Regions from separate parts of the Blautia sp. HA9023 genome, predicted to be linked through region 3. Evidence: a T-box and tRNA genes for the amino acid it is inferred to sense, from the RefSeq annotation. Region 3 holds a T-box; the other regions hold tRNA genes.
The links. A T-box is a leader RNA that pairs with one kind of tRNA and senses whether it is charged. The one in region 3 lies ahead of thrS (threonine--tRNA ligase), so its partner is inferred to be a tRNA-Thr.
Positions count from the first base shown of each region.

Region 1: it has a tRNA-Thr gene. The T-box ahead of thrS (threonine--tRNA ligase) is inferred to sense a tRNA for this amino acid. The anticodon was not compared.
Region 2: it has a tRNA-Thr gene. The T-box ahead of thrS (threonine--tRNA ligase) is inferred to sense a tRNA for this amino acid. The anticodon was not compared.

Region 1 is NZ_JBWLUR010000006.1:997,013-999,264, reverse strand. Features, by position in the region: gene AC04Q6_RS08660 (methyltetrahydrofolate cobalamin methyltransferase) at 1-325, opposite strand, end outside; tRNA gene AC04Q6_RS08655 (tRNA-Lys) at 554-626, opposite strand; tRNA gene AC04Q6_RS08650 (tRNA-Phe) at 711-783, opposite strand; tRNA gene AC04Q6_RS08645 (tRNA-Met) at 789-862, opposite strand; tRNA gene AC04Q6_RS08640 (tRNA-Thr) at 878-950, opposite strand; tRNA gene AC04Q6_RS08635 (tRNA-Tyr) at 958-1,039, opposite strand; tRNA gene AC04Q6_RS08630 (tRNA-Val) at 1,048-1,120, opposite strand; tRNA gene AC04Q6_RS08625 (tRNA-Asp) at 1,150-1,223, opposite strand; rRNA gene AC04Q6_RS08620 (23S ribosomal RNA) at 1,308-2,252, opposite strand, start outside.
Region 2 is NZ_JBWLUR010000008.1:317,448-319,699, forward strand. Features, by position in the region: gene AC04Q6_RS11485 (flavodoxin family protein) at 27-593, opposite strand; tRNA gene AC04Q6_RS11490 (tRNA-Glu) at 1,003-1,074, shown strand; tRNA gene AC04Q6_RS11495 (tRNA-Thr) at 1,130-1,202, shown strand; tRNA gene AC04Q6_RS11500 (tRNA-Ile) at 1,207-1,280, shown strand; tRNA gene AC04Q6_RS11505 (tRNA-Asp) at 1,305-1,378, shown strand; tRNA gene AC04Q6_RS11510 (tRNA-Val) at 1,388-1,460, shown strand; tRNA gene AC04Q6_RS11515 (tRNA-Leu) at 1,485-1,568, shown strand; gene AC04Q6_RS11520 (tRNA threonylcarbamoyladenosine dehydratase) at 1,838-2,252, shown strand, end outside.
Region 3 is NZ_JBWLUR010000008.1:770,138-772,389, reverse strand. Features, by position in the region: gene thrS (threonine--tRNA ligase) at 1-1,093, opposite strand, end outside; T-box leader at 1,230-1,453, opposite strand; gene AC04Q6_RS13525 (YdcF family protein) at 1,522-2,004, opposite strand; gene AC04Q6_RS13520 (SEC-C metal-binding domain-containing protein) at 2,004-2,252, opposite strand, start outside.

The DNA.
Region 1 (2,252 bases), on a different contig from region 3:
AGATCTTATCAATCTTATCTCCCTCACCAGATACAGAATTAAAAAGTCCCGGTCTTTTACAGAATTTATACGCCTGCGCCAGAACATCTGCACTGGGGCTGTCTACAGAAATCGGAAGATCTGTTACTTCCTGGATACAGTCGATCATCCATTTCAGAGTTTCAACTTCCTGTTCTTCCGGAACAGATGCACAACAGTCAATAAACGTTGCATTCGCTTCTGCCTGTTTTCTTGCACGATCCTTGATAAATTCAGCGTCTCTGTTGGCGATTGCTTCTGCCACGGAAGGAATCGAACCATTGATCTTTTCGCCAATAATAATCATTTGCTACACCTCCTGAAGTTTTCTTTCCGACAAAACGTACAGTCCATGAATCCCCCGAAACATGCTGTAGTTTTCTAACTGTCTTTATTGTAGCAGATACTTTTTACAATCTACATACTCTATAGCGTGGAGTTTTCACGCTTCTTTTCATACAATGTGTAGGATAGCCGTGATGTATTTTTGATACGAAAAAAGCACTGTCATTTTGACAGTGCTCTTAAAAAGTAGTGAGGCATCGGGGATTCGAACCCCGGACAACTTGATTAAAAGTCAAGTGCTCTACCGACTGAGCTAATACCCCATATTAAATTATATGCTTGGTTTAGCATTAAAACATGCCCAGGCTTTTTCGAACCAACCGTTCGAAGAACCTAGCATTAAAACATGCCCAGAGCCGGAATCGAACCAGCGACACGAGGATTTTCAGTCCTCTGCTCTACCAACTGAGCTATCTGGGCATAAGTAGCGGGGACAGGATTTGAACCTATGACCTTCGGGTTATGAGCCCGACGAGCTTCCAGACTGCTCCACCCCGCGTTATTAAATGTTAAAAGCCGATGATCGGACTCGAACCGATAACCTGCTGATTACAAATCAGCTGCTCTGCCAATTGAGCCACATCGGCATTTAAGTGGATGGAGAAGGATTCGAACCTTCGAAGGCGGTGCCAACAGATTTACAGTCTGCCCCCTTTGGCCACTCGGGAATCCATCCATAATCTATGGGACCTATAGGGCTCGAACCTATGACCCTCTGCTTGTAAGGCAGATGCTCTCCCAGCTGAGCTAAGATCCCATATTTAATTCATTACAGCTAAGCTGTAACGACCCAGAAGAGACTCGAACTCTCGACCTCCGCCGTGACAGGGCGGCGCTCTAACCAACTGAGCCACTGGGCCATTTAAGGTTTGTACCTTAAAAACTACATACATGCTTGTTGATGGTTAATCAAACTTCTTGAATCAATTCTTAACCTGCGTTTCTTGGTCAAGCCCTCACCCGATTAGTAACAGTCAGCTCCATGTGTTACCACACTTCCACCTCTGCCCTATCTACCTCGTCGTCTTCAAGGGGGTTTACTTCTTAAAGAATGGGATATCTCATCTTGAGGGGGGCTTCACGCTTAGATGCCTTCAGCGTTTATCCCTTCCGGACTTGGCTACCCGGCCATGGCTTTGGCAAGCCAACCGGTCCACCAGCGGTCCGTCCATCCCGGTCCTCTCGTACTAAGGACAGCTCCTCTCAGATATCCTACGCCCACGCCGGATAGGGACCGAACTGTCTCACGACGTTCTGAACCCAGCTCGCGTACCGCTTTAATGGGCGAACAGCCCAACCCTTGGGACCTACTACAGCCCCAGGATGCGATGAGCCGACATCGAGGTGCCAAACCACTCCGTCGATGTGAACTCTTGGGAGTGATAAGCCTGTTATCCCCAGGGTAGCTTTTATCCGTTGAGCGATGGCATTCCCACTTAATACCACCGGATCACTAAGCCCTACTTTCGTACCTGCTCCACCCGTCGGTGTCGCAGTCAAGCTCCCTTCTGCCTTTGCACTCTTCGAATGGTTTCCGTCCATTCTGAGGGAACCTTTGGGCGCCTCCGATACCCTTTCGGAGGCGACCGCCCCAGTCAAACTCCCCGCCTGGCATTGTCCCACCGCCGGATTACGGCGGCTGGTTAGAAGCCCAATATCACAAGGGTGGTATCCCAACAGCGGCTCCATAGCAACTGACGTCACTATCTCTCAGCCTCCCACCTATCCTGTACATGCAACACCGGACCCCAGTGCCAAACTGGAGTAAAGCTCCATGGGGTCTTTCCGTCCTGGCGCGGGTAGCCAGCATCTTCACTGGCACTTCAATTTCACCGGATGTATTGCCGAGACAGCGCTCAAATCATTACGCCTTTCGTGCGGGTCGGAAC
Region 2 (2,252 bases), 450 kb from region 3:
ACAACCCTGCCGGGGAAAATCCCGCTTTATCGAATGAAATTTGTCATAATCTTCGGCTCTGTCTCAGGCGCCTCAATACCTGCCTTTTTACCGGCTTCAATGCATTTTAAGAGCCATGCCATATTATTGCCTACTGTACGCATGATCTGAAGGCCCTCAGCGTCTTTTTTGACGTCATCCGGGGTGTTACCGTGAACCATTGGCCAGTAGTTTCCGGATACAACCGGCATCTGATGGTAGGTGAAATATTTGATCAGTACATCCAGAGTTGCAGTAGTACCGGCACGTCTTGCGGAAGCGACTGCTGCGGCTGGTTTGTGGATCATATCTTTTCCGGCCTTGGAAGCGAATTTATCCATGAATTCAATGATCTGACCGGAAGGAGAAGCCCAGTAAACCGGAGAGCCGACAACAAGGGCATCAGCCTCTTTCATAATGGCTGCTGCGGCAGCAACGTTCTCCGGGGAAGGATCGCCAGCCTGGAAAATTTCTGCCTCCACTCCATTTTTCTTTAAGGTTTCTGCGATTTCTGTAAGTGCTGTATAGGTGCAGCCTTCTTTTCGCGGACTGCCGTTCAGTAATAAAACTTTCATTATTAATATCATCCTTTCATATGAATTTTCAGCGGCTGACTATAGTTGTTCAGGAAAAAACTGCATCAAATCCGGCTCATCGGAGTAAATTGTCCGACGTACATTGGTTTGATGTTTATTTCCTCCGGATTACAATAGTCTCTGGGGCCGCTACACTTTCAATTATATACAGCGGAAAAATAATGTCAATGTTGGAAAAAAACAGAAAAGAATTTTCAGGACAATGCTTCAGAGCGAGAATGAGAACCCTCGGAAAGCCTTATTTTACAAGGGTTTTCGTCCTGTTTTACGGCTTTGTAAAAAAAATTGAAATTTTTCAAAAAAAAGCTTGCAATTATGAAAAAGGTATGGTATTATTTAACTCGTCGCTGAGGGAAATACGAAACAGCGAAAAATAAATAAGAAATATGGCTCCATGGTCAAGCGGTTAAGACACCGCCCTTTCACGGCGGTAACAGGGGTTCAAATCCCCTTGGAGTCACTTAAAACTAAATTGGATATTCATTTGACTCGATTCAACATTTGGTGTTTAATACGCCGATGTGGCTCAATTGGCAGAGCAGCTGATTTGTAATCAGCAGGTTATCGGTTCGAGTCCGATCATCGGCTTTTTGGACCTTTAGCTCAGTTGGTTAGAGCAACCGGCTCATAACCGGTCGGTCCTGGGTTCGAGTCCCCGAAGGTCCATTTTATAAGTTTTATATTTTGCATGGCCCAGTGGCTCAGTTGGTTAGAGCGCCGCCCTGTCACGGCGGAGGTCGAGAGTTCGAGTCTCTTCTGGGTCGTTCATATTTGGGGTCTTAGCTCAGCTGGGAGAGCATCTGCCTTACAAGCAGAGGGTCATAGGTTCGAGCCCTATAGGCCCCATTTTTGAACAATTTAATTGAATATGCGGGTATGGTGGAATAGGCAGACACAAGAGACTTAAAATCTCTCGGGGGCAACTCCGTGCCGGTTCAAGTCCGGCTACCCGCAGTATCAGTAAGATTCCTATTTTCGGGAATCTTTTTTTGTGCCATAAGATTTATTGACAGAAATGGGAAAATATTCCTAGTGTGTTGGTAGGGATATTGACAAGGTTATTTTCCCATGATAGAATCCTGACAGTTATAAAACGAATTATTTTGTCCGATTAACTGAATCAAGTAAGTCCCCTGCTTCTATTGTGGAAAGCAATAAGCTGTGGAGGGGGACTTTGTTGTCGGTACAATATACATGGAAAGAATATAAGGAGAAATCAGAAAATGCTGAATCAGTTTTCAAGAACAGAATTATTAATTGGAAAAGAAGGAATGGAAAAGCTGAAAAATTCCAGAGTTGCAGTATTTGGAATTGGCGGTGTAGGCGGATATACGGTAGAAGCCCTGGTAAGAAGCGGTGTTGGAACACTGGATCTGATCGATGATGACAAAGTATGCCTTACCAATATCAATCGCCAGATTTATGCGACAAGAAAGACTGTAGGAAAATATAAAGTTGATGTGGCCAGAGACCGTATCCTTGAAATCAATCCGGATGCAGTTGTAAATATCCACAAGACGTTCTATGTGCCGGAGACAGCAGATTCCTTTGATTTTTCCCAGTATGATTATGTGGTCGATGCGATTGATACTGTAACTGGAAAACTGATGCTTGTAGAGCAGGCAAAGGCTTCAGGAA
Region 3 (2,252 bases):
TACGGAACAGTGTGGATGTCTCGCCCAGACGGATCGGCAGATCACGGTAGCTGTGCTGCTCTGCTTTGTATACATAGTACTGGAACGGGCATGTCATCGGACGAAGTGCGTAAACCTCTTTGTCCTTTTCCTCGTCCCCAAGTACGAACATGCCGTCTTTGTAATGATCCCAGTGTCCGGAGATCTTGTAGAGATCACTCTTTGCCATCAGAGGAGTTTTTGTTCTTACATAGCCACGTTTTGTCTCCTCATCCTCGATCCAGCGCTGAAGCTCCTGCATCATGATCACACCGTTTGGCATGATAAGCGGAAGTCCCTGTCCGATTACGTCTACTGTTGTGAAGATCTTCATCTCACGGCCAAGTTTGTTATGATCGCGTCTCTTAGCCTCTTCCATCTGCTCCAGATGCTCTTTCAGCTCATCCTTTGTTGCATATGCAGTTCCGTAGATACGTGTGAGCATTGCGTTTTTCTCGCTTCCTCTCCAGTATGCGCTGGAAGAAGAAAGAAGCTTGAATGCTTTGACTCCTTTTACGCTCATCAGGTGTGGTCCTGCACAGAGGTCTGTCCAGTCTCCCTGGGAATAGAAGGAAATCTCCTCTCCCTCCGGAAGATCCTCGATCAGCTCTACCTTATATGGCTCATTTTTCTCTTTGAAGTATGCGATGGCATCCTCACGGGATTTTGTGAAACGCTCAATCTTTGCGCCTTTTTTGATGATCTTCTTCATCTCTTTTTCGATGGCATCAAGATCCTCACGGGAAAATGGCTCGTGGTCGAAATCATAGTAGAATCCTGTATCAATGGATGGTCCGATGGCAACCTTTGCCTCCGGATACAGATTCTGTACAGCCTGTGCCATTACATGAGATGCTGTATGACGGAGAACTGCAAGGCCCTTCTCATCTCTTGCTGTAAGGATGTTAAGCTCACAGTCATCCTCAAGGACTGTACGAAGATCTACAACCTCTCCGTTTACTTCTCCTGCACATGCAGCACGTGCAAGGCCTTCGCTGATGTCATATGCGATATCGATCACTGATCTTGCTTCTGAGTATTCTTTTTTTGAGCCGTCTTTTAATGTAATAATCATGATTGTTTCTCCTTTCGTTTTCAACGAGTTTCTATGATACACAGTGCATTTTCCTGTACCGGAGATCTTTTCCCGGAAAATACTGTGGAGTAATTTTCTCCGGAATAAAAAAATCCCTTACAGTACATCACGCACTGTAAGGGACGAGTTTATTCATTCTCGCGGTTCCACCCTGCTTGCTCCATATAAACAGATACCTGTCAAATACAAAGCCTCTCAATTATGATGATAACGGAATCACCGGACCGGATTGGGGCCACTCGGAGGTAGTTTTCAACTGTTTCCCGATAAGATGTTTCCAGCACTTCACATCTCTCTCTGTAACATTTCACAGTTTACTCGTCTCGTCAACGTGTTTTTATTTCTTTTTCTGTGGTTCATTATAAGCGCAGCATTTTTATTTGTCAACGCATGTTTAAAAAAAATTTTCACAGATTTCCCATCATTTTATCCTTGATGATTGCCAGAATTTCTCTTGGAATGTAGACCAGAAGACGCCAGCTTCGATATCTGGAAGGTACCATAACAACTTCCCGGAAGCCGCATTTCCTTGCAATAGCTGCTCCTCTCCATACATGAAAATTGTTGGTCACCACGCCTATGGAACAATCTGTGGTTCCGATCTTCCTGCGGCTGAATTCCAGATTCTCCTTCGTGCTGGTGGACTCTTCTTCCAGGATCAATCTGTTCCCCTCTATCCCATGTCCGATGAGATAACGGTACATGGCCTCTGCCTCGGAAATGTTTTCTCCGTCACCTTTTCCACCGGAGAGAACTGCCCTTGTGCCAGGATTCTCCTTAAGATAAAGAAGAGCCCTTCTGGCTCGTTCCAGAAGGGCAAGTGTCATCCGTGTTCCGTCCACGTGGGCACCTAACACGATAATGTAATCCAGATTCTTCTTTACACTCATTATCTTCCGCAGCAGTATTTGTATTTCTTGCCGCTTCCGCATGGGCACGGATCGTTTCTTCCGACTTTGTGTGGTTTCACAACTGTGCCGGATTTCTTCTGCTCCATGTAGAGAGCTTTCTTCTTCTCTTCTGTGAAAATCTTGTCCCACTGAGGAAGGTTGTAAAGCCAGTCAGCCTTGGCGTCTACCATGTTCTTATAGAGAGCTTCTTTATCAAATGCAAGGTTAACCTTGGTGTTCTCATCCAT